4 regions of the Leifsonia sp. 22587 genome follow, and region 4 is predicted to be linked to each of the others. Evidence: predicted binding sites of a transcription regulator. Region 4 holds the regulator's gene; each other region holds the start of a gene.
What was found. Region 4 encodes HrcA, which represses chaperone genes, less so after heat shock. Its sites were predicted from a motif close to TTNGCACTCGNNNNNNNCGAGTGCNAA; they were not measured.
Positions count from the first base shown of each region.

Region 1: the regulator HrcA is predicted to act here: its motif matches at 5,318-5,344, upstream of groL (chaperonin GroEL).
Region 2: the regulator HrcA is predicted to act here: its motif matches at 5,221-5,247, upstream of groES (co-chaperone GroES).
Region 3: the regulator HrcA is predicted to act here: its motif matches at 3,539-3,565, upstream of ACTJI1_RS00535 (Hsp20/alpha crystallin family protein).

Region 1 is NZ_JBQENB010000001.1:712,203-719,409, forward strand. Features, by position in the region: gene ACTJI1_RS03560 (alpha-ketoacid dehydrogenase subunit beta) at 1-161, shown strand, start outside; gene ACTJI1_RS03565 (dihydrolipoamide acetyltransferase family protein) at 158-1,573, shown strand; gene ACTJI1_RS03570 (DMT family transporter) at 1,763-2,713, shown strand; gene ACTJI1_RS03575 (nitroreductase family protein) at 2,735-3,334, opposite strand; gene msrB (peptide-methionine (R)-S-oxide reductase MsrB) at 3,334-3,759, opposite strand; gene ACTJI1_RS03585 (DUF3263 domain-containing protein) at 3,955-4,266, shown strand; gene ACTJI1_RS03590 (LytR C-terminal domain-containing protein) at 4,289-4,849, shown strand; gene ACTJI1_RS03595 (cold-shock protein) at 5,018-5,221, shown strand; gene groL (chaperonin GroEL) at 5,388-7,007, shown strand.
Region 2 is NZ_JBQENB010000001.1:572,831-580,037, reverse strand. Features, by position in the region: gene ACTJI1_RS02900 (GuaB3 family IMP dehydrogenase-related protein) at 1-458, opposite strand, end outside; gene ACTJI1_RS02895 (MalY/PatB family protein) at 571-1,728, shown strand; gene guaB (IMP dehydrogenase) at 1,810-3,312, opposite strand; gene rarD (EamA family transporter RarD) at 3,409-4,350, opposite strand; gene groES (co-chaperone GroES) at 4,834-5,130, opposite strand; gene ACTJI1_RS02875 (class I SAM-dependent methyltransferase) at 5,263-6,450, shown strand; gene ACTJI1_RS02870 (DUF4190 domain-containing protein) at 6,451-7,038, opposite strand; gene tsaD (tRNA (adenosine(37)-N6)-threonylcarbamoyltransferase complex transferase subunit TsaD) at 7,162-7,207, opposite strand, start outside.
Region 3 is NZ_JBQENB010000001.1:106,019-113,225, reverse strand. Features, by position in the region: gene ACTJI1_RS00550 (DEAD/DEAH box helicase) at 1-743, opposite strand, end outside; gene ACTJI1_RS00545 (phytoene desaturase family protein) at 1,010-2,554, shown strand; gene ACTJI1_RS00540 (SRPBCC family protein) at 2,557-3,000, shown strand; gene ACTJI1_RS00535 (Hsp20/alpha crystallin family protein) at 3,040-3,471, opposite strand; gene ACTJI1_RS00530 (Dps family protein) at 3,710-4,228, shown strand; gene ACTJI1_RS00525 (GNAT family N-acetyltransferase) at 4,321-4,806, shown strand; gene ACTJI1_RS00520 (IclR family transcriptional regulator) at 4,820-5,578, opposite strand; gene hutH (histidine ammonia-lyase) at 5,698-7,207, shown strand, end outside.
Region 4 is NZ_JBQENB010000001.1:1,597,043-1,604,249, reverse strand. Features, by position in the region: gene ACTJI1_RS07795 (DUF1990 family protein) at 1-434, shown strand, start outside; gene hemW (radical SAM family heme chaperone HemW) at 434-1,684, shown strand; gene ACTJI1_RS07785 (DUF4870 domain-containing protein) at 1,677-2,057, opposite strand; gene ACTJI1_RS07780 (DUF4870 domain-containing protein) at 2,152-2,670, opposite strand; gene hrcA (heat-inducible transcriptional repressor HrcA) at 2,828-3,850, shown strand; gene dnaJ (molecular chaperone DnaJ) at 3,906-5,021, shown strand; gene ACTJI1_RS07765 (16S rRNA (uracil(1498)-N(3))-methyltransferase) at 5,027-5,755, shown strand; gene ACTJI1_RS07760 (histidine triad nucleotide-binding protein) at 5,797-6,153, shown strand; gene ACTJI1_RS07755 (PhoH family protein) at 6,140-7,207, shown strand, end outside.

The DNA.
Region 1 (7,207 bases), 880 kb from region 4:
CGCGCGTCTCGGAGCGCTGCTTCCACCACCTGCTCGCGCCGGTCCGGCGGGTGACCGGCTTCGACACCCCGTTCGCGCCCCCGAAGCTCGAGAAGTTCTACCTGCCCGACGTGGACCGCGTACTGGATGCGGTGGATGCGCTTCAGTGGGAGGACGCGTGACCGCCCGGGTGTTCACCCTCCCGGACCTGGGGGAGGGCCTGACCGACGCAGAACTCGTGCGCTGGCTCGTCGCGGTCGGCGACACCGTCACGACCGACCAGCCGATCGCGGAGGTGGAGACCGCCAAGTCCGTCGTGGAGGTGCCGTCGCCCTACGCCGGGACGGTCGCGGCGCTGCACGGGGATGAGGGGGAGACGATCCTGGTCGGCGCTCCGCTGATCGAGGTCGAGGAGGCGGCCGCGCCGCAGGAACCCGCGGCGCAGGAGCGCGCAGCGGGTGGATCTGGCCAGGTGCTCGTCGGCTACGGTACGACCGCGCACAGCGGCCGCCGCAACCGCGTCGCGCGCGCCGGGACCGTCACCGCCGAGCGTCCGGCCGCGGCGACCGGCGTTGGCGTCGCGTCCCGTCCGGCCGCAGCGACCGGTGCCGCGTCCCGTCCGGCCGCATCGACCGGCGTCCCGTCCCGACCGGCGGGCATCGTGCCCGTCGTCTCGCCCGTCGTACGGGCGCTGGCCCGCAGCCACGGGATCGACCTGGCCACGCTGCGTCCGAGCCGTCCCGACGGGGTGGTCACGCGCCGGGATGTGGAGGCCGCCTTCGCGACGGCGCCCGAGACCGTGGGGACCCACCCGACCGTCGCCGCGGTGGACGAGCAGAGGACCGGCACGGCCGCCCCCACCGACCCCCGCACCGGCCTCACCCTCCGCGCCACGACCCCGTTCTCCCGCCTCCGCCGCACCGTCGCCGAGACGATGTCGCGCAGCCGCTCCGAGATCCCCGAGGCGACCGTCTGGGTCGACGTGGATGCGACCGAGCTGTGGGAGGGCCGCCGCCGGCTCGTGCGCGACGGCCGTGCGCCCTCGTTCCTCTCCTTCGTGGCCCGCTTCGCCCTGTCCGCGCTCGCGCGGCATCCCGAGCTCGGCGGACGGGTCACGCCGGACGGCCAGGGCCTCGTCACCTTCGACGGCGTCAACCTCGGCTTCGCCGCGAACACGGACCGCGGTCTCCTGGTCCCGGTCGTCCGCCACGCCGACCGCCTCTCGGTGCGCGAACTCGACGCCGAACTGGACCGCCTCGCCCGCGCCGCGCGCGACGGCTCGCTGCCGCCCGCCGACCTGACCGGGTCGACGTTCACGATCAACAACTACGGCAGCCTCGGCGTCGACGGCAGCGCCGCGATCATCAACCACCCGGAGGTCGCGATCCTCGGCCTCGGCCGCGCGATCGAACGGCCGTGGGTGGTCGACGGCGCGATCGTGCCGCGCCGCATCCTGCAGCTGTCGCTCGTCTTCGACCACCGGGTGACCGACGGCGGCGTCGCGGCCGGGTTCCTGCGGGAGGTGGCGGATGCGATCGAGTCGCCCCTCGGCGCGCTCGCCGACACGCCTGGACCGGCGAGCGGCCCGGCGTAAGGTGACGGCATGAGCGACAAGAAGAACGACGACCGCGACCTCAGCGAGGAGAAGGAGGTCGCGCCCGAGGAGAACATCGACTGGCTGCCCGACCCCGAGCCGACCGACGGCGGCGCGCCCGCTCCCTGAGCGCACCCCGGGGATGGCGGCCCCGGAGCCGCATCCAGCCGCGGGCTTAGGGTAGGGGGAGTGACCCCTCGCTCCCTCCCGCTGTGGCTCGCGCTCGTCTTCGCGGTGCTGTGCGGCGGTCTCGTGGCCGTGCAGTCGCGGATCAACGGCGAGCTCGGCAGCCGTCTCGGCGACGGGTTCACGGCCGCCGCCATCTCGTTCGGCTCCGGCCTCGTCATCCTCACGGTCGGACTGGCGATCGCCCCTGCGGGCCGTCGCGGCCTCGCCCGGGTGCGGGACGCGCTGCGCACCCACCGCATCCGCTGGTGGTACGTGTGCGGCGGTGCGGCGGGATCGTTCCTGGTGCTCTCGCAGGGCCTCGCGGCCGCCGCTCTCGGCGTCGCGCTGTTCACCGTCGCGGTGGTCGCCGGTCAGACCATCAGCGGCCTGGTGCTCGACCGCGTCGGGATCGGCCCTGGCGGCCGACGCCCGCTCACCGCCGCGCGCCTGGTCGGCGCCGTCCTCGCGCTGGGAGCGGTGACCTGGGCGGTCTCCGCGCAGTTCGGCGGCAGCGCGCCGGTCTGGCTGATGATCCTGCCGTTCATCGCCGGTCTCGGCACCGGCTGGCAGCAGGCCGTCAACGGCCAGGTGCGTCAGGTCGCGAACAGCGCCCTCAGCGCCACCTTCATCAACTTCGCCGTCGGGACGACCGTGCTGCTCGTCCTGATGCTCGGGCACTGGGCGATGGTCGGCCTGCCGAAGCAGGTGCCGACCGAGCCGTGGCTCTACGTCGGCGGCGCGATCGGCTGCGTCTTCATCGGCGTGACGGCGCTGCTCGTGCGCCAGACCGGCGTGCTGCTGCTGGGGCTCGCGACCGTCGCCGGCCAGCTGGTGGCCGCGCTCCTGCTCGACCTGCTGCTCCCGACCGCCGGACACGTGCTCGCGTTCTCGACCGTGGGCGGCACGCTGCTCGCGATCGTCGCGGTCGCCATCGCCAGCATCCGCTGGGGCTGGCGGCGCACTCCCGCCTGACCTCTCGGGATGCCCGCCCGCTCAGTCGAGCACGGACAGGAACCGCGACGGGTCGAGCGACGTGCGGTGCCCCTCCTTGCTGTCCGCGGGGATGCCGCCCACGTACAGCCAGCCCAGCAGCCGCTCGTTCTTGGCGAGCCCGTGCATCCGGTGCACCGCCTTCGACCGGGTGTGGTGGCCGGTGCGCCACATCACGCCCCAGCCGGCGTCGTGCAGCAGCAGGCTCAGGATGTGCGCGACGCCCGAGGCGACCGCGTCCTGCTCCCAGCCGGGCACCTTCTCGCTCTTCGTCCGCACCGCCACGATGGCGAGCAGAAGAGAGGAGCGCAACGGCTTCGCGGCCAGCTTCTCCGCCTCGTGACCGGTGGCCTTCGCATCCCGCACGAACGCGTCGCCGAGGCGCTGCCGGGCCTCGCCGCGCAGCTCGATGATGCGCCACGGATGTAGCGCGCTGTGATCCGCGACCCGTCCCGCGGCCGCGACCAGCGGCAGCAGCTCCTCGTGCGTCGGCGCGTCGAGGGTCACCCGCGAGTAGGAGCGCCGGGCGGCCACCCGCCGGGGCAGATCCGCGCCGCCGGTCTCGGGGGCGCCGCCGGCCGCGGCCGTCGGACTTCCGCTCATCAGGCTTCCGGGGTGAAGTTCAGCGAGATCGAGTTCATGCAGTAGCGGTCGCCGGTCGGCGTCCCGAAACCGTCCGGGAAGACGTGTCCCAGGTGCGATCCGCAGTTGGCGCAGCGCACCTCGGTGCGCACCATCCCGAGGCTGGTGTCCTCGATCAGCTCGACCGCCTCCGGGCGCACCGACTCGTAGAAGCTCGGCCAGCCGCAGCCCGAGTCGAACTTGGTTCCCGCGGCGAAGAGCTCGGCGCCGCATGCCGCACAGGTGTAGAGGCCCGCGCGGCTCTCGTCGAGCAGCTCGCCCGTCCACGGACGCTCGGTCCCGGCCTCGCGCAGCACCGCGTACTGCTCCGGGGTCAGCTCGCGCCGCCACTCGTCCTCGCTCTTCGCGACCTGGTAGCCGTCCTGCCTCGTGCCGTCGTGTGCCATGCCACTCCCTTTCGTCGTCACCAGGGTAAACGGCCTTCCTGAACCGGCTGTTCCCGATCCGCCGACCGCGCGCGCGAACCGCGACGTGCCGAGCGGGAACGGGAAAACCACAGGACCAGCGCCCTAGGATGACGTGCGAGCGCGGGGCGCGACCGGCACGCCGGTGGGGCCCGGCATCCGTGACGAGGGAAGGCGGTGCGCGTGGCCCGGTCAGCCGACGGACGGCCCGCCGACGACCGCGAGCCCTCGGACACGGAACAGCTGAGCGATCGGGATGCCGCGATCCTCGCGTTCGAACGCCAATGGTGGCGGCACGCCGGAGCCAAGGAGCAGGCCATCCGCGAGGAGTTCGGTCTCTCGGCGGCTCGGTACTATCAGTTGCTCGGTGCGCTGATCGACCGTCCGGCGGCGCTGCGCCACGACCCCATGCTCGTCAAGAGGCTGCTGCGGCTCCGCGAGGCGAGGCTGGCCGCACGACACGCACGGACCCTCCCGTCCGGCGACTGACCCCCAAGGACCACACTCCCCGATGGCAGAGAAGTTCCCCCGCGACCGGTTCGACGAGATCCCGGACGATTTGACGCGCGTCGGCGCGCACCGGGCGCCCCGTCCCCGCGGCCGCGCGTGGATCGCCGTCGGGTGGGCCGCGCTGGCCACCGTCCTGCTTGTCGGCGCCGGCATCTTCGGCCTGTCGCTCGTCAACGGCAGCATCTCGTTCCACGGCGCCGGAACGTCCGCCTCGCGCACCGCATCCACGACGCCGACGCCGACCGCGACGCCGACGCCGACCATCGTCCCGACGGTGAACCCCGCGCTGACCGTCAACGTGCTCAACGGCACCAGCCGCGAAGGACTGGCCGGCACGGTCGGCGACGTGCTCACCAAGGCGGGCTGGAAGGTCGGCGCCCTCGCGAACGCCGACAAGACCGACCTCGCGGAGACCATCGTGTATTACGGCGACCCGGCCAACCAGGCAGCCGCCCTCGGCGTCGCGCAGTCGCTGCCGGGCGCGACCATCCAGCAGAGCACCGCGTTCTCCGACACCGGCGCCGACATCACCGTCGTGGTGGGCGCGAACTACGCCGGCTGAGCGGCCCCGGGGGCCCTCCGCTCCTCTTTGTTACGCACGTGTTTAACTTTGGCGGCATTTCGATACGGATTCACGAAATCGCTGGCGCCGCCCCGTATTGCACGCATTAGGATCGCACTCAACGTGCGGCGATGGACCGCGCGAGCGACACAGCAATGGGAGTAATGCATGGCGAACGGGACCGTGAAGTGGTTCAACGCTGAGAAGGGCTACGGCTTCATCACCGTCGAAGGTGGGGGACAGGACGTTTTCGTTCATTACTCCGCAATTGACATGGCGGGATACAAGGTTCTCGAAGAGGGCCAGCAGGTCGTATTCGAGGTCGGCTCCGGGCAAAAGGGCCCGCAGGCCGAATCGGTCCGACTGGCCTGACACCGATCCAGCAGCAACAGGAGCGCCGTCCCGCGAGGGGCGGCGCTTCGCTGTTCCTCTCGCTTGCACTCCACCGCCACGAGTGCCAGAATCTGTTTAGCACTCCATCTGTCTGAGTGCTAAAACACGGAATCTTTCGCAGACGTCCGGGAGGGACGAGAAACACATGGCAAAGATCATTGCTTTCGACGAGGACGCGCGCCGCGGCCTCGAGCGCGGCCTGAACACCCTGGCCGACACGGTCAAGGTGACCCTGGGCCCGCGTGGTCGCAACGTCGTCCTCGAGAAGAAGTGGGGCGCCCCGACCATCACGAACGACGGCGTCTCCATCGCGAAGGAGATCGAGCTCGACGACCCGTACGAGAAGATCGGTGCGGAGCTCGTCAAGGAGGTCGCGAAGAAGACCGACGACGTCGCGGGTGACGGAACCACCACCGCGACCGTGCTCGCTCAGGCCCTGGTCAAGGAGGGCCTGCGCAACGTCGCGGCCGGCGCCGACCCCATCACGCTGAAGCGTGGCATCGAGAAGGCCGTCGCGGCTGTGACCGAGGAGCTCATCGCCTCCGCCAAGGAGGTCGAGACCAAGGAGGAGATCGCGGCCACCGCGTCCATCTCCGCCGGCGACACCACCATCGGCGAGATCATCGCCGAGGCGATCGACAAGGTCGGCAAGGAGGGCGTCGTCACCGTCGAGGAGTCGAACACCTTCGGCACCGAGCTCGAGCTCACCGAGGGCATGCGCTTCGACAAGGGCTTCCTGTCGCAGTACTTCGTGACCGACCAGGACCGCCAGGAGGCGGTGTTCGAGGACCCGTACATCCTCATCGCGAACCAGAAGATCAGCAACATCAAGGACCTTCTGCCGATCGTCGACAAGGTCATCCAGGCCAACAAGCCGCTCCTCATCATCGCTGAGGACGTCGACGGCGAGGCCCTGGCGACGCTGATCGTCAACAAGATCCGCGGCATCTTCAAGTCCGTCGCCGTCAAGGCTCCGGGCTTCGGCGACCGCCGCAAGGCCATGCTGCAGGACATCGCGATCCTGACCGGCGGCCAGGTCATCTCCGAGGAGGTCGGTCTCAAGCTCGAGAACGTCACCCTCGACCTGCTCGGCCAGGCCCGCAAGGTCGTCATCACCAAGGACGAGACCACGATCGTCGAGGGCGCGGGCGACCCCGAGGCCATCGCCGGCCGCGTGCAGCAGATCCGCAACGAGATCGAGTCGACCGACTCGGACTACGACCGCGAGAAGCTGCAGGAGCGCCTCGCCAAGCTCGCCGGCGGCGTCGCCGTCATCAAGGCGGGTGCGGCCACCGAGGTCGAGCTGAAGGAGCGCAAGCACCGCATCGAGGACGCCGTGCGCAACGCGAAGGCCGCCGTCGAGGAGGGCATCGTCGCCGGTGGTGGCGTCGCCCTCATCCAGGCCGGCAAGACCGCCTTCGAGAAGCTCGAGCTGACCGGTGACGAGGCGACCGGTGCGAACATCGTCAAGGTCGCCATCGAGGCTCCGCTGAAGCAGATCGCGATCAACGCGGGCCTCGAGGCCGGCGTCGTCGTCGAGAAGGTCCGCAACCTCCCGGTGGGCCACGGCCTCAACGCCGCCACCGGCGAGTACGTCGACATGCTCGCCTCGGGCATCAACGACCCGGTGAAGGTCACCCGCTCGGCGCTGCAGAACGCCGCGTCCATCGCGGGCCTGTTCCTCACCACCGAGGCCGTCGTCGCCGACAAGCCGGAGAAGAACCCGGCGCCGGTCGGCGACCCGGGCGCCGGCATGGACTTCTGAGTCCAGTCCGACCGACTGACAGAGGGCGTCTCCCCTTCGGGGAGGCGCCCTCTTCCGCGTCTCGGGGCTCCGTCCCGCCCGGCGCCGAGCCGTGAGTCGCGGTCGTATTCGCGACGGCGGTCGCGCGAGTTCCGAGCGCCGGGCCGCGAGTCGTGAGTTGTTGTCGCAATCGCGCGCGAGTCGTGACTACATGTCGCAAC
Region 2 (7,207 bases), 1.0 Mb from region 4:
CCCGCGTCGACCACGGTCTCGTAGAGCTCCTGCGTGCGCTGCGGCGACAGGGCGCCGGCGACCGTGACGCCGCCCTCGCGGATCTCGGCGAGACGGCGGGTGACCAGCTCCGGCTTGATCGGCTCGGAGTAGATCTCCTGCATGCGCGCGGTGGCCCGCTCGGCCGGGAGCTCGCGGATCTCGGCGAGCAGCGGCTCCGGGTCCTCGTACCGGGTCCACAGGCCTTCGAGGTCGAGCACCCCGAGGCCGCCCAGCTGGCCCATCATGATGGCGGTGGTCGGCGAGACGACGGAGTCCATCGGCGCCGCGATGAACGGGATGGCGAACTGGTACGCGTCGATCGTCCAGGAGACCGAGACGTCCTCCGGGTCACGGGTGCGGCGGCTGGGAACCACCGCGACGTCGTCGAAGGCGTACACACGGCGGGCGCGCTTGGCGCGCCCGATCTCGATCTCCATACTCACGCGCTTCAGTCTAGGCCGCCGGTCCCTCCGGGCCAGTGCGCGCGTCCGCGACCGCCGTCGGACGCGGCTCTAGGTCGGAGGGTCCCCGCGGTGGGATGGTGGGGTGGTGACCGTCGAAGCCGAACCACTCAGCCGCCTCCGCCAGCGCACCAGTGAGAAGTGGCGCGCCTACCCCGAGGACGTCCTCCCGCTGTTCGTCGCCGAGATGGACTACCCGCTCGCCCCGGCCGTCGCCGAGGCGCTGCATGCGGCGGTCGACCGCAACGACACCGGGTACATCGGTCCCGACGACCGCACCCAGCGGGCCTTCGCGCGGTTTGCGCGCGACCGCTGGGGCTGGGAGGTCGAACCGGCGCGCACCCGGACGACGACGGATGTCGGCGTGGTGATCGTCGAATCCCTCCGGATGCTCATCGAGCCGGGCGACCGCGTCGTCATCACACCGCCGGTCTACCCGCCCTTCTTCGACTTCATCCCGGAGGCCGGCGGCGTGGTCGAGGAGGTGTCGCTGCTGGAGGGCGGGGCCGACGGCCGCGGCTGGGCGCTCGACCTCGCCGGGCTGGAGCGCGCCTTCGCCGGGGGCGCGAAGGCGTTCCTGCTGTGCAACCCGCACAACCCGCTCGGGCTCGTCCACCCACGGGAGGAGCTGGAGGCCGTGGCCGCGCTGGCCGCGCGCCACGGCGTGTGGGTCGTGAGCGACGAGGTGCACGCGCCGCTGACGCACTCCGACGCGACGTTCACCCCGTTCCTGTCCGTCTCCGACGAAGCGCGGCGGGTGGGTATCGCGGCCCATGCGGCGAGCAAGGCGTGGAACCTCGCCGGACTGAAGTGCGCGCTTTTCGTGACGGCCTCGCGCGAGCAGTCGCAGCGCGTCCACGCGCTCCCGATCGAGGTGGAGGTGCGGACCAGCCAGTTCGGCCGCATCGCCACGGAAGCCGCCTACCGCTCGGCGCGCAGCTGGCTGGATGGCGCGCTGGAGGCGATCGAATCCAATCGCGCACTGCTCTCGCTGCTGCTCACCGACCGGCTGCCGCGCGTGCGCTACCGGGAGCCGCTGGCCGGCTACCTGGCGTGGCTCGACTTCCGCGAACTCGGCTGGGGCGACGACCCGGCCGCCCGCATCCTGAACGAGGCCCGCGTCGCCGTCAATCCCGGCGCCGACTTCGGGCGCCAGGGCGCCGGGTTCGTCCGGCTGAACTTCGCCTGCTCGCCGGAGGTGCTGACGGAGGCCGTCGACCGCATCGCCGAGCTGACCCGGAATTGACCCGGTCGCGACTGCTGCGTTTCGGAACGTCTGCGCCGGGGCGACCCGCCGCAGACGTTCCGAATGACCGCAGTCGTCGGATCAGCGACGGTAGTTCGGGGCCTCCACGACCATCTGCACGTCGTGGGGGTGCGACTCCTTGAGGCCGGCCGCGGTGATGCGCACGAACTTGCCGTTCTGCTTGAGCTCCGGGATGGTGCGCGCGCCGACGTAGAACATCGACTGCCGCAGGCCGCCGACGAGCTGGTACGCGACGGCGGAGAGCGGGCCGCGGAACGGCACCTGCCCCTCGATGCCCTCGGCGATCAGCTGCTCGTCGCTCGGCACGTCCGCCTGGAAGTAGCGGTCGCGCGAGTAGGAGGTCTTCTTGCCCCGGGTCTGGAGCGCGCCGAGCGAGCCCATGCCGCGGTAGTTCTTGAACTGCTTGCCGTTGACGAACACCAGCTCGCCCGGGGACTCGGAGGTCCCGGCGAGCAGCGAGCCCAGCATGACGCTGTCCGCGCCCGCGACCAGCGCCTTGGCGATGTCGCCGGAGTACTGGAGGCCGCCGTCGGCGATGAGCGGGACGTTCGCCTCGCGCGCCGCGAGCGACGCCTCGTACACGGCGGTCACCTGGGGCACGCCGACGCCCGCGACCACGCGCGTGGTGCAGATGGAGCCCGGGCCGACGCCGACCTTGATCGCGTCCGCACCGGCGTCGATGAGCGCCTGGGCGCCGGAGCGCGTCGCGACGTTGCCGCCGATCACGTCGACGTGCGACGCGCGCGGCTCGGCCTTGAGGCGGCGGATGATGTCGAGCACGCCCGCGCTGTCGCCGTTGGCGGTGTCCACGACGATGACGTCGACGCCCGCGTCGACCAGCGTCATGGCGCGGTCCCAGGCATCGCCGAAGAAGCCGATGGCGGCGCCGACGCGCAGCCGGCCCTCCTCGTCCTTCGTGGCGTCGGGGTACTTCTCGCTCTTGTCGAAGTCCTTGACCGTGATCAGTCCGCGCAGCTTGCCGTCGGCATCCACCAGCGGGAGCTTCTCGATCTTGTGCTCGGCGAAGATGGCGACCGCGGAGTCCGGGTCGATGCCGACCGGGGCGGTAATCAGGGGCTGACGGGTCATCACGTCGCGCACCTTGGTGGTCGACCGCTCGAACGGCGAGACGAAGCGCATGTCGCGGTTGGTGATGATGCCGACCAGGGTGCCGTCCGGCTCCACGACAGGGAGGCCGCTGACGCGGAACTGGCCGCACAGCGCGTCCACCTCTTCGACGGTCGCGTCCGGGGTGGTGGTCACCGGGTTGGTTATCATGCCCGACTCGGAACGCTTCACCTTGTCGACGTGGGCCGCCTGGTCCTCGATGGAGAGGTTGCGGTGGATGATGCCGATGCCGCCCTGGCGCGCCATGGCGACGGCCATCCGCGACTCGGTGACGGTGTCCATGGCGCTCGACAGCAACGGCGTCGCCATCGAGATCCGCTTGGTCAGGCGAGTGGAGGTGTCCGCCTCACTCGGGATGACGTCCGTGTGCCCGGGGAGCAGCATGACGTCGTCGTAGGTCAAACCGATGAATCCGAACGGATCCGCCTGGTCCATTTCACCCCTATCAAGATGCGCGACTGTGGATGCTCAATGGTAACGGCAGAAACTGGGCGGCTATTCCGCCGATCAGGGTCCGGGATCTGGTGGGTTTCAGTCGACCGGCGCGAGGTCGAGCTCGGCGGCGCGCTTGCCCTGACGCGCGGCGACGATCATGTCGATGCTGAGGATGATGAGCGCGAGCCACACGATCGCGAACCCGACCCAGCGCTCGGGCGGCATCGCCTCGTGCAGCACCGCGACGCCGACGATGAACTGGATGAACGGGGCGAAGTACTGGATGAAGCCCATGTAGACGAGCGGCAGGCGCCGGGAGGCCGCGGCGAAGAACAGCAGCGGCACGGCCGTGATCACTCCCGCTCCCGCGAGCAGGACCGTGTGCCAGGGACCGGCGGAGCCGATCGTGAGGCCGGCGGTGACGCCGACAACGACCAGCTGGATGACGGCGACCGGGGTCAGCCACATAGTCTCCAGGGTGAGGCCCGAAAGAGCATCCACCCGTCCGCCGACGCGCTTCTTGATGAGCCCGTAGAAGCCGAACGAGAACGCGAGGATGAGCGCGATCCACGGAACCGAGCCGTATCCGACGGCCAGGACGATGACCGCGACGACGCTCACGCCGACGGCGACCCACTGGGCGATCCGGAGGCGCTCGCGCTGGACGAGCACACCCAGGAACACGGTCACGATCGGGTTGATGAAGTACCCGAGCGCCGCCTCCACGACGTGGCCGCTGACCGTGGCGAGAACGTAGGTCTGCCAGTTCACGTAGATGAACGCGCCGGCGAGGCCCATCGTGAGGAGGACCCGCCCATCCCGCAGCAGCGCCGCGAACCGGCCCCACGACCGCGTGACGGTCAGCGCGATGGCGCAGAAGACCAGCGAGAAGATGACCCGCCACGCCACGATCTCCCACGCGCCGGCCGGGGCGAGCGCGAGGAAGTAGATCGGGAGGATGCCCCAGAGGACGTACGCGGAGACCGCGTACACCAGCCCGGAGGTGCGGTGCGAGGAGAGGTCGTCAGGCTGTGCCACTCGCACGACTCTACCGCCGCCCGCCGACACCGCCGCCCGCCTGCGCCGCCGGAGTGGTGACCTCCCGACATTCGTCACGAATCGTCGCTCACGCTGCGCTTGCGCGGTTATGCGGAACGCGACATTCGGCACGAATCGTGCCTCACATCCCGCCTCAGCCTGCATTCCGCACGAATCGTGGACCCGCTGTCGAGTGTCTGCACGCCGGCGGACCTGACATTCGGCACGAATGGAGCCTCACGTCCCGCCAGACCCTGCATTCGGCACGAATCCCGCACGCGGGACGGGTGCCTTCTCCGCCGAGGGACCTGACATTCGGCACGAATCGCGACTCACGTCGCGCCCTGAGCAGCATTCGGCACGAATCCCGCCGACACCGCCGCCCGCCGACACCGCCGCCCCCCGGCGCCGCCGCAGACATCACCGCAGAGACGACGACGGCCCGGCTGCTCAGAGCAGCCGGGCCGTCGGAAGAAGGGTGCGTCAGCGGACGACGACCGCGAGCACGTCGCGGGCCGAGAGGACCAGGTAATCCTCGCCGCCGAACTTGACCTCGGTGCCACCGTACTTGGAGTAGATGACCTTGTCGCCCACGGCGACGTCGAGGGGGACGCGGTTGCCGTTGTCGTCGATGCGGCCCGGGCCCACGGCGACGACCTCGCCCTCCTGCGGCTTCTCCTTGGCGGTGTCGGGGATGACCAGACCGGAAGCAGTGGTCTGCTCAGCCTCGACCTGCTTGATGACGATGCGATCCTCGAGCGGCTTGATGGAGACCGACACGTTGACCCCTTTCCTGTGAAGAACAGTGTCTCGACTAAGACTGATTAGCAAACTCGCAGTGAGAGTGCTAACACGAGTCTAGGGGGTGCGTTAGCAGTCCCGCAACGTGAGTGCCAGGGTAGCCTGGACGCCATGGAACGGTCCGAGCTGGTCGCACTGCTGAGCCCCGAGGGCCTGCGCCTGCTCGACTCGCTCCCGCCGTACCGCAGCGAGCGCGACGTGCTGCGGATCGTCTCCGACCTGCGCAAGCAGGGGCACTCCCCCGCCCTCGTGGCCGCCGTCCTGACGCAGTCGAAGCTGCGCCGCAAGGCCCAGGCCAAGTTCGGCGACTTCGCCGCGAGCATGCTCTTCACGGAGGCCGGCCTGGAGCAGGCGACCCGGCTGCCGGTCGCCGCGCGTCACGCCGGACGGTTCCGCGCCGCCGGGCTGCATCGCGTCGCCGACCTCGGCTGTGGGATCGGCGGCGACGCACTGGCCCTGGCCGCTCTCGAGCTCGAGGTGACCGCTGTGGAGGCCGACGAGGTCACCGCGGCGATCGCGTCCTTCAACCTCGCGCCGTTCCCGACGGCGACCGTCGAACACGGCCGGGCCGAGGATGTGGACCTGCGGACCGTCGACGGCGTGTTCCTCGACCCCGCCCGCCGCACCGCCGGGCACACCCAGACCGAGCGCCTCGTCGACCCCGACGACTACACTCCGTCGCTCGGTTTCGCGTACGAGCTGGCGACCGGCCGCTCGGTCGGACTGAAGCTCGGTCCCGGTTTCGACCGCGACCTCATCCCCTCGAACGCGGAAGCGCAGTGGGTGTCGGCGGACGGGCAGGTCGTCGAGCTGGGCCTCTGGTTCGGGGCGCTGGCCCGCCCGGGCATCCGGCGAGCCGCCCTCGTGCTCCGCGGCGACCAGGCGGACGAGCTGGTCGCGGACGCGGACAGCGAGGACGAGGAGACCGGCCCCCTCGGCGAGTACCTCTACGAACCGGACGGCGCCGTCATCCGCGCCCGCCTCATCGGCGACCTCGCCCGGCGCATCGACGGGCGGATGCTCTCCGAGCAGATCGCCTACATCACCGCCGACGCCCCCGTGGAGACGCCGTTCGCCGCCGGTTTCCGGGTCCTCGAGACCCTGCCGTACGGCGAGAAGGACCTGAAGCGCGCGCTGCGTCAGCGCGGCATCGGCACCCTGGAGATCAAGAAGCGCGGCGTGGATGTGGACCCCGCGGCACTGCGCCGTCGGCTCGCCCTCAACGGCGACCGCCCGGCCACCCTGATCCTCACCAGGGTGGCCGGGCGGCACACGGCTCTGCTCGCCGAGCGGCTCTGATCAGCCTCCGTAGTTGTTGCCGTAGGTGGCGAGGCTGGCGAAGATGATCGCGAGGAAGATCCAGTAGATGATCGCGATCGCGATGCTGACGAAACCGAGGATGATACCGGTCAGCCAGAAGCCGCGAGCCTGCGGCTCCTTGCGGCGGCCGATGAAGCCGAGGACGACCGCGGCGATTCCGAAGAGGAATCCGATGCCCCACGCGAGGTTGAGCACGATGCCGACGATGCCGCCGACGAGTGAGAGGATGCTCAGGATCGGCGACTTGGCGGCCGGCTGCCCGTAGGGCTGCGCGTAGCCCGGGGCGGGCTGACCGTACGCCGGCTGACCGTAACCCGGCTGGCCCGGCTGCTGGCCGTAGGGCTGCTGCCCGTACGGCTGCTGACCGTACGGCTGCTGGTAGCCCGGCGCGGGCGGCTGCTGGCCGTATCCCGGGGCCGGCGGCTGCTGGCCGTAGTCCGGCGCGGGCGGAGGCGGCGGCGGAACGGCGCCGGTGTCGCCCGCGGGCGGCTGGGGCGCGGCCGGCGGGACGGACCCGTTCTGCGCGTTCGGGTCCACCGGCTCGGCGGGGGTGTTCGGATCGGTCATGGGACCCATCTCCTTCAGTGGAAGTCGTCGTTCGGCGTTCCGCCCGGGAAGCTCCGCTTCCTGAGAGAACGCTGTATCAGGTCCATCGTGACAGGGTGCGCGCGGGGGTGTCAACGCACCACGTCAGCGGGTGACCTGAATCTCCGTCACCGGGAGCGTCGAGTCCGCC
Region 3 (7,207 bases), 1.5 Mb from region 4:
TCGCGCGACGGGTAGAAGGAGGACTCGCGGCGCGGACGCTCGGCCCGGTCGTCGAACGAACGGCGCGGGCGGTCGTCGTACTCGCGACGGGGACGCTCGGCGCGGTCGTCGAAGGAGCGACGCGGACGGTCGGCGCGGTCATCGAACGAACGGCGCGGGCGGTCATCGCCGTCACGACGCGGACGGTCGGCACGGTCATCGAAGGAACGGCGCGGACGGTCGGCCCGGTCGTCGAACGACCGGCGCGGACGGTCATCCCCGTCACGACGCGGACGCTCGGCCCGGTCATCGAACGACCGACGCGGGCGGTCGGCCCGGTCATCGAACGAACGGCGCGGACGATCGTCGTACTCACGACGCGGACGCTCAGCGCGGTCGTCGAACGACCGGCGCGGACGCTCATCCCCGTCGCGACGCGGGCGCTCGGCGCGGTCGTCGAAACGGCGCGGACGCTCCTGGCGCTGCGCGCGGTCGTCCCACTCGCGGTCGGTGCGGCGGGCGTCCTTGCCGCGGGGCTCCCAGTTGGGGCGCTCGGCGCGGGGTCGGCCGGCGCCGGCGTTGTCGTCGCGCGTGCCGTAGGTGGCACGGCCGCGGGCGGCACGCTCGTCGGCGTTCCAGCGGGCCTTCTTGCCCGCCGCGGGCTCCTCGGCGCGGTAGCCGCGGTGCTTGGGGCTGCGGCTTCCGCTCTTCGGGGCGCCGCCGCGGGAGGGCTGCGATCGTCGGTCGTTGTTGTATCCGGGCATGGATGTGCTTCCTGGGTTCAGGTCGAGTGCGCGGCGGCGCGCCGAAGCGCACCGGATGTTTCCCGGGCGAACTGTGTCCGGGGCCGTTCACGATTGTGTGATCCGCACCGCTGATCGGGTGCAGAACCGGCCCACTTGACTGACAAACCCATCCGCGCAGATCGCGCAGTGTCAAGAGCCGACCTCCCAACGATAGCGGATGGATGCTGGGAGTGCACTGGTCATCGCCCTCTGCGGACCGGCGGCACCGGGGTATACAGGGAGGTATGAGCTCCTCCCCCTCCGCGGACCGGCTGGACGCGATCGTCATCGGGTCCGGCCCGAACGGCCTCTCGGCGGCCGTGACGCTCGCCCGCGCCGGTCTCTCGGTGCGCGTCTACGAGCGCAACGCCACCATCGGCGGAGGGCTGAGGACGGAGGAGCTGACGCTCCCCGGGTTCCGGCATGACATCTGCTCGGCCGTGCATCCCCTCGCCTTCGCCTCCGGTTTCTTCCGGAAGTTCGGCCTGGACCGGCGCGTGCCGTTCATCGTCCCCACCGCGTCCTACGGCAACCCGCTCGAAGGCGGCCGCGTCGCGATGGCGTACCTGGACCTGGAGCGGACGGCGGATGCGCTGGGCGTCGACGGGCCCGCGTGGCGCGCCCTCCTCGGGCCGCTGGTGCGGCAGGCGGACGCCGTGGCGCAGTTCACCGGCTCGGCCCTGCTGCAGGTGCCGCGCCATCCACTCGTCGCCGCGCGGTTCGGGCTGACGGCACTTGCCGAAGGCGGCCCGTGGTGGGACCTGCCGTTCCGCACGGAATCTCCGGGTGCGCTGCTCGCCGGTGTCTTCGCGCACACCACCCTTCCCCTGCCGAGCGTAGCGGGCGCTGCGGCGGGGCTGACCCTCGCCACCTACGCGCACGCACGCGGCTGGCCCATCCCGGTCGGCGGCAGCCAGGCGATCGCCGACGCGATGGTCGCCGACCTGGAGGCGCACGGCGGCGAGGTCGTCACGGGAACCCCGGTGGAGTCGCTCGCCGACCTGCCCGACGCGCGCGTCGTCGTCTTCGACACCCATGTCGCGGACGCGGCCCGGCTGGGCGAGGACCGCCTGCCGGGCGGCTATCTGCGCCGCATCGGACGGTTCCGGGACGGCAACGGCGTGTTCAAGGCCGACTTCGCCCTCTCCGGGCCGGTGCCGTGGACCAACCCGGAGCTGGCGGAGACCGCGACCGTGCACCTCGGCGGCAGCCGGCGGGAGGTCGCACGTGCCGAGAACGAGGTGGCGGCCGGACGGGAGAGCGACCCGCCGTACGTCCTGCTCTCGCAGCCCTCGCTGTTCGATGCCAGCCGGGCGCCGGCCGGCAAGCACGTGCTCTGGGCGTACACACACGTCCCGCGCGGCTCCACCGTGGACCGCACGGAGGCGATCATCCGCCGGATCGAGCACTTCGCTCCCGGCTTCCGCGATCTGATCATCGGGACCTCGACCATGACGGCGGTCCAGATGGAACAGCACAACCCGAACTACATCGGCGGCGACATCTCCGCGGGCTCGCCCGACTTCGGGCAGCTCGTCGCCCGCCCGGTGCTCAGCTCCGACCCCTGGCGGATGCCCGGTCGCGGACTCTACCTCGCGTCGGCGTCCGTCGCCCCGGGCCCCGGCGTCCACGGCCTCGGCGGCTACTACGCCGCCCGCAGCGCGCTGCGCCACGAGTTCGGCGTGACGAGGATGCCGGACCTCGCCCCCGGACCCGGCCAGACGTTCACGCCGTCCGGTCCGTCGCTCATCCCCGATGCCATCCTTCCGCCGACCCCCCGGGAGCCGTGATCATGTCCGTCAACGTCCGCCGTATGGCCTGCTCGCCCGAGCAGGTGTTCTCCGTCCTCGCCGACGCGTGGGTGTACCCGACGTGGGTCGTCGGAGCCTCGCGGCTGCGCGCGGCCGACGACCGCTACCCGGCCGTCGGGTCGCGTCTCCATCACTCGATCGGCATCTGGCCGCTGGTGCTCAACGACGAGACGCGCATCGACGAGTGGGATCCGCCCCACCGGATGGTGCTCGAGGCGAAGACCCGCCCGTTCGGGTCCGAGCGCGTCATCATCGAGGTGAAGCCGCGCGGCAGCGGCGGCTGCGTGGTCCGGATGATCGAGTACCCGCACACCGGGATCGTCACGCGGATCCCCGGTGTGATCGCGGACGCACTGCTCCACATCCGGAATGCCGAGGCCCTGCGGCGTCTCGAGTGGGTGGCGCGGGGGCGCGCCGCCGCCTGACGGAGCGCCCCCGGGCTCTCACCGCTGCCGGACGGCCGATCAGCCGGCCGAGACCGCCCGCGCGCCGTTCTCGCGGGGCGACTCCACCGCGATCTTGCGCGGCTTCGCCCGCTCGGCGATCGGGATCACGACGCTCAGCACACCGTTGTCGTACGACGCGGTGATGCCGTCGTTGTCGACGTCGTCGCCGATCGTGAACTGGCGCATGTAGGCGCCGTACGGGCGCTCCTGCGCGAGCCAGCGGGCGCCGTCGCGGTCGGCGGCGCTGCGCACCGCGCGGATGGTCAGCAGGTGGCCGTCGACGTCCACGTCGACCGACGCCGGGTCCGCGCCGGGGAGGTCGGCGTTGAGGATGTAGCGGTCGCCTTCGCGGAACAGGTCCACCGGCATGATGCGCGGCTGACGGCTCGTGTCGAAGACGCTCTGTGCGATCCGGTCCAACTGGGAGAAAGGATCGAACGACATGGCCATTGGATGTACCCCTTTCTTCAATTGAGCTGGTGAGAGGCGGAATGCCTCCCGCTTTCGACCACAGATTTTAGCACTCGGGCCCGGAGAGTGCCAAGAGCTTCGCACCGAAGTCAACCCGGTTCCGCGATGCGCTCCGGCGGCCTACCGTGCGTGAGGTCCATCGACCGGAAGGGACCCCATCGTGGCCGCTAGCCAGACCAAGACGAGCACCAAGAAGACCACTCCGAAGACGCCCGCAGTGCGCCGCACCGCCGCCGTCGGCGTCGCGCCGACGCGTCGCGAGCACGCGGAGCACGGCTTCGTCGCCTCCGCCGAGCTCGCCCAGAACCTCCAGCGCGTGCACGTCGACCTGATCGAGCTGCACCTCCAGGGCAAGCAGGCGCACTGGAACGTGGTCGGACGCAACTTCCGCGACCTCCACCTGCAGCTCGACGAGATCGTCGAGGCCGCCCGCGAGTTCAGCGATGACGTCGCCGAGCGCCTGCGCGCACTGCACGCGACACCCGACGGCCGCAGTGCGACCGTCGCCGAGCAGACCAGCCTGCCGGAGTTCCCGAACGGCGAGGTCGACACGACCGAGACCGTCGACCTCATCACCGAGCGGCTGGAGGCGGTCGTCCGCACCATGCGCGACGTGCACGACGACGTCGACGAGGAGGACCCGACCTCCGCGGACCTCCTGCACGCGATCATCGAGCGGCTCGAGCAGTTCGCCTGGATGGTCAGCGCCGAGAACCGCACGCCGAGCCGGGCCTGAGGCCTTCGGGGCGGTGGATACGCCGGGTCGCGCCCGTCGCATCCACCGGCCCGTGTAACCCCGCCGTCACACCGCGCGGCTAGCATCGACGCATGCCGATCGACGTCCGCGTGGAACCGCCTCGACAGCCCGAGGTGGAGGACCTGCTCCGTCTCAGCGACGAGTACGCCCTCTCGCTGTACCCGGCCGAGAGCTGCTACCTCCTCGACGTCTCCGAACTGGAGCGCGCGGGGGTCACCGTGTTCGTCGCCCGGGTGGACGGCCGCGCGCTCGGCATCGCGGCGCTGGTCGTCGGCGAGGCGTCGGACAGCGCGGCTCCCCGGGCCGAGCTGAAGCGGATGTTCGTGCACGAGGATGCGCGCGGGCGCGGCCTCGCCCGCCTGCTCCTGTCCGCGATCGAGCGCGCGGCGGCCGACGCAGGCGTCGCGGAGTTGCGCTTGGAGACCGGCCCGCTGCAGCACGCCGCGATCGCGCTCTACGAGCGGTCGGGGTATGCGCGCATCCCGAACTTCGGGCCCTACGTGGGCGATCCCTACTCGGTCTGCTACGCGAAGGCGCTCCCGGTCCCGGCGTCCTGACGCCGCTCCCGGATCAGCTGCCCCGGATGCGGCGCGAGAGCTCGGCCGCGGCGTCGCGGACCCGCGCGGCGAGCGCATCCCACCCCTCGGGTGCCACGTTCTCGCGCGGGAAGGTGACGGCGATACCCGCCGCCGGCCACCCGGCATGGTCGCGCACCGAGACCGCGACGGACGCGAACCCGGGCGTGACCTCGCCGTCCTCGGTCGCGTAACCGCGCTCGCGGGCCTCGGTGACGACGCGGCGCAGCTCGGCGTAGGAGTGCGGGCCCGCGCCGGTGCGGTCCTCGAACGCTCCGGAGTCCGGGTAGAGCGCGCGCAGCTGCTCCCGGGGAAGGGTGGCGAGCAGCGCGCGTCCACTCGCCGTGAGGTGGGCCGGGAGGCGCACGCCGACATCCGTCACCAGCCGGGGGCGCCGGGGCGCACGCTCCTCCACGATGTAGACGACGTCGCGGCCGTGGAGCACGGCGACGTGACCCGACTCGCCGATCGCGTCGACGAGCGCCGCGACGATGGGACGCCCGAGGCGGCTCAGCGGCTGCTGCCGCGAGAACCCGCTCGACAGCTCGTAGGCCGCGACGCCCAAGCCGTAGCGGCGCGCTTCGGGGAAGTGCAGCACGAAGCCGTGCTCCGTCAGCACGGCGAGCAGGTGGTAGACCGTGGAGCGCGGAAGACCGAGGGCGGAGGCGATCGCCGCCGCCGGGGCGGGGCCGCGCTGAGCGCCGAGGTAGCCGAGGATGCGCAGCGTGTTCTCCGCTGCGGGCACCTTGCTCATCGCATCCTCCCGGCTGTGCATCCTGGGCTTGGGCATCCTGGGCCGTGCGTCTGGGATCCCGGACACCGAGCAGCCTACAGCCGGGGCGCGCCCAGACGCCTCGGCGCGATGATCGGAGCATGCTCCAGACCCAGACCTCCGTCACCGTCGGCGCCGGACCGCTGACCATCGCCGACGTCGTTGCCGTTGCCCGGGACGACGCTCGTGTCGAGCTCGATCCGGACGCTCTCGCGGGCGTCGCCGCCTCCCGCGCGATCGTCGAGGCCCTCGCGGACGACACCGAGCCGCACTACGGCATCTCGACCGGGTTCGGCGCCCTCGCGACCACGTTCATCCCGGCCGACCGGCGTGCTCAGCTGCAGGCCAGTCTCGTCCGATCGCACGCCGCCGGCTCCGGCGCCGAGGTGGAGCGGGAGGTGGTGCGCGCCCTCATGCTGCTGCGCCTCTCCACCCTCATGACCGGACGGACCGGCGCGCGGCCGCAGACGGTCGAGACCTACGCCGCCCTGCTGAACGCCGGCATCACCCCGGTCGTCCACGAGTACGGCTCCCTCGGCTGCTCCGGCGACCTCGCGCCCCTGGCGCACTGCGCGCTGGCCGCCATGGGCGAGGGGCGCGTGCGCGTCGACGGGGAACTGCAGGACGCCGCCGACGCGCTCGCGGCCGCCGGCATCCACCCCGTCGTCCTCGCCGAGAAGGAGGGCCTGGCGCTCATCAACGGCACCGACGGGATGCTCGGGATGCTCGCCCTCGCGATCCACGACCTCCACGGCCTGCTGACCGACGCCGACATCGCCGCTGCGCTCAGCGTCGAGGCGCTGCTCGGCACCGACGCCGTCTTCGCGGACGATCTGCAGCGGCTGCGGCCGCAGGCGGGCCAGGCGGTCTCCGCGGCGAACATCCGGACCATGCTCGCCGGCTCGCCCATCGTGGCCAGCCACAAGGGGCCGGAGTGCACCCGGGTGCAGGACGCGTACTCCCTCCGCTGCGCTCCCCAGGTGCACGGCGCGGCCCGCGACACCCTCGCCCATGCCGAGCTCGTCGCCGAGCGGGAGCTCGCGTCGGCCGTCGACAATCCGGTGCTCACGCTGGACGGACGGGTGGAGTCGAACGGCAACTTCCACGGCGCACCGGTCGCCTACGTGCTCGACTTCCTCGCCATCGCGGTCGCCGACGTCGCCAGCATGTCGGAGCGCCGGACCGACCGCTTCCTCGACCCGGCCCGCAACCAGGGGCTGCCGCCGTTCCTCGCGCACGAGGTGGGCGTCGACTCCGGGCTGATGATCGCCCAGTACACCGCGGCGGGCATCGTCTCCGAGCTGAAGCGGCTGGCCGCGCCGGCGTCCGTCGACAGCATCCCCTCGTCCGCCATGCAGGAGGACCACGTGTCGATGGGATGGGCGGCCGCCCGCAAGCTGCGACGCGCGATCGACGGGCTCACGCGCGTGATCGCGATCGAGGCGATGACCGCCGCCCGCGGCGCCGACCTGCGCGCCCCGCTGCGCCCCGGCCCCGCGACCGGAGCCGTCATCGCGACCCTGCGCACCGCCGTCCCGGGCCCCGGCCCCGACCGCCACCTCTCCCCCGAGATCGAGGCCGCCACCGACCTCGTCCGCTCCGGCGCCCTCC
Region 4 (7,207 bases):
GCGAGGGCACCGGCGTGCAGTACGAGGGCGTCGAGTTCGGCCCCGACGGCACGCCGATGCGGATGCGCGCCAACCGCCCGGAGGAGGACGTGTTCTCCGAGGACGGCACGCCGTTCGTGCGCAACGGCATGACCGCGGTGCTGAAGATCCCGTTCGGCCCGTTCCGCGTGTCCGCCCCGATCCGGGTCGTGTACGTCGTCGATGAGCCGCACCGGCGCGGTTTCGCCTACGGGACGCTGCACGGGCACCCGGAGAGCGGTGAGGAGCTGTTCCTGGTTGAGCAGCGCGAGGACGGCACCGTCTGGTTCGTGCTGCGCGCCCTGTCCCGCCCGTCCAACGCCTTCTACCGGCTGGGTTCGCCGGTCCTGTCCTTCATGCAGCGCCGCTTCACCGCCAAGTACCTGCGCGCACTGCACCCGGTGAGCTCCGCCTGATGCCCAGCACCCTTCCCCTCGGCGACCCCGCACCCGCCGACGGCCTGCTGCCCGCATCCACCGCGGTGGATGCCGCCCACCGGCACTTCGGCGTCTACCTGCACGTGCCGTTCTGCCGCGTGCGCTGCGGCTACTGCGACTTCAACACGTACACCGCGACCGAGCTGCGCGGCGTCTCCCAGTCCGACTACGCCGGTCATGCCGTCCGCGAGGTGGAGTTCGCCGCGCGGGCGCTGCGCGCGAGCGGCGTCCCCGACCGCCCGGTGTCGACGGTGTTCTTCGGGGGCGGCACGCCGACCCTTCTGCCGCCCGGCGACCTGACGGCCATGCTCGGTGCGGTCCGCGACGCGTGGGGTCTCGCCGACGGCGCCGAGGTGACCACGGAGGCGAACCCCGACTCGGTCGACGCCGACGACCTGCGACGGCTGGCCGACGCGGGCTTCACCCGCGTCTCGTTCGGGATGCAGTCGGCCGTGCCCCACGTGCTGGAGACGCTGGAGCGCACGCACGACCCGGCGCGCGTCCCGCTCGTGGTCGGCTGGGCGCGCGAGGCCGGTCTGCAGGTGAGCCTCGACCTGATCTACGGCACACCGGGGGAGTCGCTCGACGACTGGTCCCGCAGCCTCGACGCGGCACTGGCGTGCGAGCCGGACCACCTGTCCGCGTACGCGCTGATCGTCGAACCCGGCACGAAGCTGGCGCGGCAGATCCGCTCCGGCCAGGTGGCCGAGCCCGACGACGACCTCGAGGCCGACATGTACGAGCTCGCCGACCAGCGGCTCGCCGACGCGGGATACGACTGGTACGAGGTCAGCAACTGGGCGACCGACGAGGCGCATCGCTCCCGCCACAACCTGGCCTACTGGCTCGGTCACGACTGGTGGGGGATCGGGCCGGGGGCGCACAGTCACGTGGGCGGCGTCCGCTGGTGGAACGTCAAGCAGCCGGCCGCGTACGCGCAGCGCGTGCTGGCCGGCGAGTCCCCGGCGGCGGGGCGCGAGACGCTGGATGCGGAGACGCGGCACGTCGAGCGCGTCCTGCTGCTGAGCCGCATCCGGGAGGGTGTGCGGACCGCGGAGCTCGGCGACGCCGGCCGTCGCGAGGTGCCGGCCCTCATCGCCGACGGCCTGATCGACGGAAGAGCCGCCCTCCGCGGGTCGATCGTGCTGACCCTGCGGGGGCGGCTCCTGGCCGACGCGGTCGTCCGCCGGCTGCTCGCCGAGGACGCCGCGGAGCGGACCGCTAGCTGACGAAGCGGATGGCGACCGGGTAGGTGTAGAACTCGCCCTGGTTCGCCTTCACCGCGGCGATGATGCTGAACACGATGTTCAGCACCCACGCGGCGATGATGATGAAGATGCCGATCACGACGATCGACAGGATGCCGCCCACCACGTACGCGATGAAGATGGTGATCTGGAAGTTCAGCGCGGTCGCGGTGTGCGCGCGCACGAACGGCCCACGGTCTTTGAGGACGAGGTAGCCGATGAGCGCCGGGATCCAGCTGAACAAGATGCCGCCGATCTGGACGAGCGTCGCCCAGAGTTTCTCGTCGGCCGGGCTGAGCTGCGGCGCGCCGCCGTAAGGCTGCTGCGGCGGGGGCGGCGGGGGTGTGGCGGACATGGTGCTGTTCTCCTCTGACTGGCCAGGGGTGGACGTGGTCCATCCAGCCTAGGGCGCAGCGCCGTAGGCTGAAAAGAGCCTGAACGCGCGACCGCTACTTGATGAAGCGGAAGTTCACCGGGTAGCGGTAGGTGCCGCCGCTGTTCACGCGCACGAAGCCGAGGATCGAGAACACCAGGTTCAGGATGTACAGCGCCCACGGGATCAGCAGGCCGAAGAGCAGGTAGCCGATGCCGTAGGTGAAGCTGCCGATGATGATCCCGATGACCTGCGAGGCCACCCAGGCGATGATCCAGGTGATCTGCCAGTTGAGGGCTTCCTTGGCCTCCTGGTCGGTGAGACGGCCGCGGTCCTTGAAGACGAGCCAGATGATGAGCGAGGGCAGGAACCAGAGGATGCCGCCCAGGTGGGCGAACGACGCCCACTGCTTGTCCTGGGCGGGGTCGAGGGGCGCGGCGCCCGCGGCGGCGTAAGGCTGCTGGCCGGCTCCGGCCGGCTGCGCGTACGGCTGCTGGGGCGGCACGTTGCCGTAGGGCTGCTGGGGAGGGACGCCTCCGGGCTGCTGCGGCGGGACGCCGCCTGCCGGGTCGGCGGGCTGGTTCGGGTCTGTCATCTGCGGAACCCTTTCGTGATCGGTTGCGAGCGGGTCGAACCGGTGCCCATACGGTACTGCCGCCGTGTCTCAGCCAGCAATCATCCTGCGGGCGTTTCGGCGCGGTAGGATTGGCACTCAGGATCAGCGAGTGCTAATCGATCGACGGGAGGCGGGTATGGTCTCGGAACGCAGCCTCGAGGTGTTGCGCGTCATCGTCCAGGACTACGTGGCGTCGCGCGAGCCCGTGGGGTCCAAGAGCATCGTGGAGCGGCACTCCTTCGGCGTCTCCGCGGCGACGATCCGCAACGACATGGCCCTGCTCGAAGAGGAGGAGCTGATCGCGGCTCCGCACACCTCGTCCGGCCGGGTGCCGACCGACAAGGGCTACCGGCTCTTCGTCGACCACCTCGCAGAGATGCGGCCGCTCACGTCGGCGCAGCGGACCGCGATCGAGACCTTCCTCGGCCAGTCCGTCGACCTCGACGACGTGCTCTCGCGCACTGGGCGCCTGCTCTCCCAGCTCACCAATCAGGTGGCGCTGGTGCAGTACCCGACGGTCGCGCGCTCGCGCATCCGTCACATCGAGCTGGTCGCCCTGGCCCCGCGCCGGCTGCTCAGCGTGCTGATCACGGACTCCGGAGCGGTCGAGCAGCGTGTCATCGAGCCGATCGCCGAGCTGAGCGACGAAGACGTGGCCGAGATCCGCGGCGCGATCAACGGCGCGGCGGCGGGACTCACCCTCGCCGAGGCGACCACGCGGCTGCGCGAGCTGCCCGGCGCGCTCACGGAGCGCACGCGCGCTCTGGTGGAGCCCGTGGTCAGCGCCCTGCTCGACCAGATCGCGGCGAACCGGCAGGAGAAGCTCGTCATGGCGGGCGCGGCGAACCTCGTGCGCACCGAGCTCGACTTCCCCGGCACCATCACCCCGGTCCTCGAGGCGATCGAGGAGCAGGTGGTGCTGCTGCGGCTCTTCGACGAGATGGCCTCCGACCAGCACGGCGTCGCCGTCAGCATCGGGCGCGAGAACGCCGGCTTCGGCCTGACGGAAGCATCCGTCCTCTCCAGCGGTTACAGTGCGGCGGGGTCGGATGTCGCCCGCGTCGGACTGCTCGGACCGCTCCGCATGGACTACTCGGGCAACATGGCGGCGGTCCGCGCCGTGGCCCGTTACCTCTCCCGGCTGCTCGGCGACCAGTAGGCCGTCCGGCATCCCTCGACCACCACACGCGACGAAAGAAGAAGGAACAGCCCACGTGGCCGACCACTACGAAGTCCTCGGCGTCGAGCGCGACGCCAGCCCCGACGAGATCAAGAAGGCGTACCGCCGGCTCGCGCGCGAGCTGCACCCGGACGTGAACCCCAGCTCCGAGGCGCAGGAGCGGTTCAAGCTCGTGACGCACGCGTATGACGTGCTCAGCGACCCGCAGCAGCGGCAGCAGTACGATCTCGGCGGCTCCGGGGGATTCGGCGGCGGCGCGGGCAGCGCCGACTTCGCCGGGTTCAGCGACATCTTCGAGACGTTCTTCGGCGGCGGCGCCCCGGGCGGGCGCGGTCCGCGGTCGCGGCGTGAGCGCGGCCAGGACGCGCTTCTCCGGGTGGAGGTCGACCTCGACGAGGTCATCTTCGGCACGCACCGCGACCTCGAGGTCGACACGGCCGTGGTGTGCGAGACCTGCAACGGCTCGTGCTGCCAGCCCGGCACCCAGCCGGTGACCTGCGACATCTGCCACGGCACGGGCAGCATCCAGCGCTCGGTGCGCTCTCTGCTCGGCAACGTCATGACGTCGAGCCCGTGCGGCACCTGCCGCGGGTACGGCACCGTCATCGCGACCCCGTGCGTCACCTGCCAGGGCCAGGGCCGCGTGCGCGCACGCCGCACCGTGCCGGTGGACATCCCCGCCGGCGTCGACACCGGCCTGCGCCTGCAGATGCCGGGCAGCGGCGAAGCCGGTCCGGCCGGTGGCCCCAATGGCGACCTCTATCTGGAGATCAAGGTCAAGCACCACGAGGTGTTCAGCCGCGACGGCGACGACCTGCTCTGCACGCTCGAGCTGTCGATGACGGATGCGATCCTCGGCACGACCGCGAATGTGAAGGCCCTCGACGGCGACATCCGCCTCGAGCTCAAGCCCGGCACCCAGTCGGCCGACATCATCACGGTCAAAGACCGCGGCATCACGCACCTGCGCGGCAGCGGCCGCGGCGACCTTCGGGTCGGCATCCAGGTGGTCACGCCCACCAAGCTCGACCACAAGGAGAAGGAGCTGATCAAGAAGTTCGCGGCGTCCCACCGGACGCAGGAGCCCTCGCTGGCGCACTTCCAGCAGGGCCTGTTCGCGAAGCTCCGCGACCGGTTCCTCAACCTGTAACCCTGATGGCGTCCCTCTACCTGCGCGAGGACCTCGACGACGTCGAGGTCGGAGCGCGCCTGTCGCTGACGGGCGCCGAGGCGAAGCACGCCGCGACCGTCAACCGCACGCGGCCCGGCGAGTCGGTGCTGATCGGCAACGGCCGGGGGCTCGTCGCGTCCGGCGAGGTGCTGGTGGCGACGAACACCGAGCTGACGATCGACGTCGAGGCCGTCTCGCGCGTCGAGCGCCTGGCCCCGGCGATCACGCTGGTGCAGGCGCTGGCGAAGGGCGACCGCGACGAGCTCGCGATCCAGGCGGCGACGGAGCTCGGGGTGGATGCGGTGGTGCCGTGGTCCGCATCCCGCTCGGTCTCGCGCTGGGAAGGCGCCAAGGTGGGGAAGGGCCGGGAGCGCTGGACCTCGATCGTCCGGGAGGCGGCCAAGCAGTCCATCCGCGCCTGGACGCCGGAGGTCGGCGAGCTGGCCACGACGAAGCAGCTGGCCGCGCTGGCGGCGACCGCCCGCGTGCTCGTGCTCGAACCGGATGCGGAGGTGCCGCTGACCGGCATCGTGCCCGACGACCGCGACCTGGTGCTGGTGGTCGGGCCCGAGGGGGGCATCGCGCCGCAGGAGCTCGCAGCGCTCCGGGACGCGGGCGCCGAGCTCGTCCGGCTGGGCGGGACGGTGCTGCGCACCTCCACCGCGGGACCTGCCGCCCTCGCCGTGCTCAACGCGGCGCTCCGCCGCTGGTGAACGCCCGGCGCGCTGTCGGCGCGCGCGAATAGGATAGAGGCATGGCAGAGACGGAGCGTTCGATCTTCTCGCGCATCATCGCGGGCGAGATCCCGGCCGACGTGGTGTACGACTCGGAGCGGATCATCGCGTTCCGCGACATCGCGCCGCAGGCGCCGCTCCACCTGCTCGTGGTCCCCAAGACCGAGCTGTACCGCGATGTGACGGAGCTCGCCGCCGGCGACCCCGACCTGCTCGCGGAGCTCGTCGCGACGGCGGAGAAGCTCGCCGCCGAGCACTCCGACGGTGATTTCCGTCTCGTCTTCAACACCGGACCGGGCGCGGGTCAGACCGTGTTCCACGTCCACGCGCACGTACTGAGCGGTCAGCTCGAGGAAGGACGCCTTGGCCAACTCTGATTCCACCGCCCCCGGAGCGATCCCGGAGGGCGACGCCGGCAACCCGGGCAGCGCCGCCGAGGCGCACCTGAGCGTCGACGGTGTGCAGATGGTCCGCCTGCTCGGGCCGCAGGACCGGCTGCTCACCACGCTCGAGCGGCAGTACCCCCTCGTCAACGTGCACGTGCGCGGCAACGAGATCACGCTCGCGGGCGACCCGACCCAGGTGGCTGCGGCGCAGCGGCTGGTGGAAGAGCTTCTGCAGATGGTCCGCAACGGCCAGGAGCTGTCGGCCGCCGAGGTCACCAGCTCCGCCCGCATGCTCGGCAGCGATCTCAACCTCAGCCCGTCCGACGTTCTCGGCCAGGCCATCCTGACCGCGCGCGGCAAGAGCATCCGCCCGAAGACGCTCGGTCAGAGCCAGTACGTCGACGCCATCGACCACAACACGATCGTGTTCGGCATCGGCCCGGCCGGAACCGGCAAGACCTACCTGGCGATGGCGAAGGCCGTGCAGGCCCTGCAGCGCAAAGAGGTCACCCGCATCATCCTGACGCGTCCGGCGGTGGAGGCGGGGGAGCGGCTGGGCTACCTGCCCGGCACTCTGACGGACAAGATCGACCCGTACCTGCGCCCGCTCTACGACGCGCTCAACGAGATGATGGACCCGGAGCTGGTCCCCAAGCTCCTGGCGGCCGGGACGATCGAAGTGGCCCCGCTCGCGTACATGCGCGGTCGCACGCTCAACGACTCCTTCATCGTGCTCGACGAGGCGCAGAACACGACGCCCGAGCAGATGAAGATGTTCCTGACGCGCCTCGGCTTCAACTCGAAGATGGTCGTGACCGGCGACATCACCCAGATCGACCTGCCCAACTCGGCCAGCGGTCTGCGGCTGGTGACGCGCGTGCTCAACGACATCGACGACATCCACTTCGCCCGCCTGACGAGCGAAGACGTGGTGCGGCACAGCCTGGTCGGCCGGATCGTCGACGCCTACACCGAGTACGACGCGCGCCAGCAGGCGCGGCACTACGAGCGCGAGCAGGCGGCCGAGTTCGCCAACCGCGCCGAG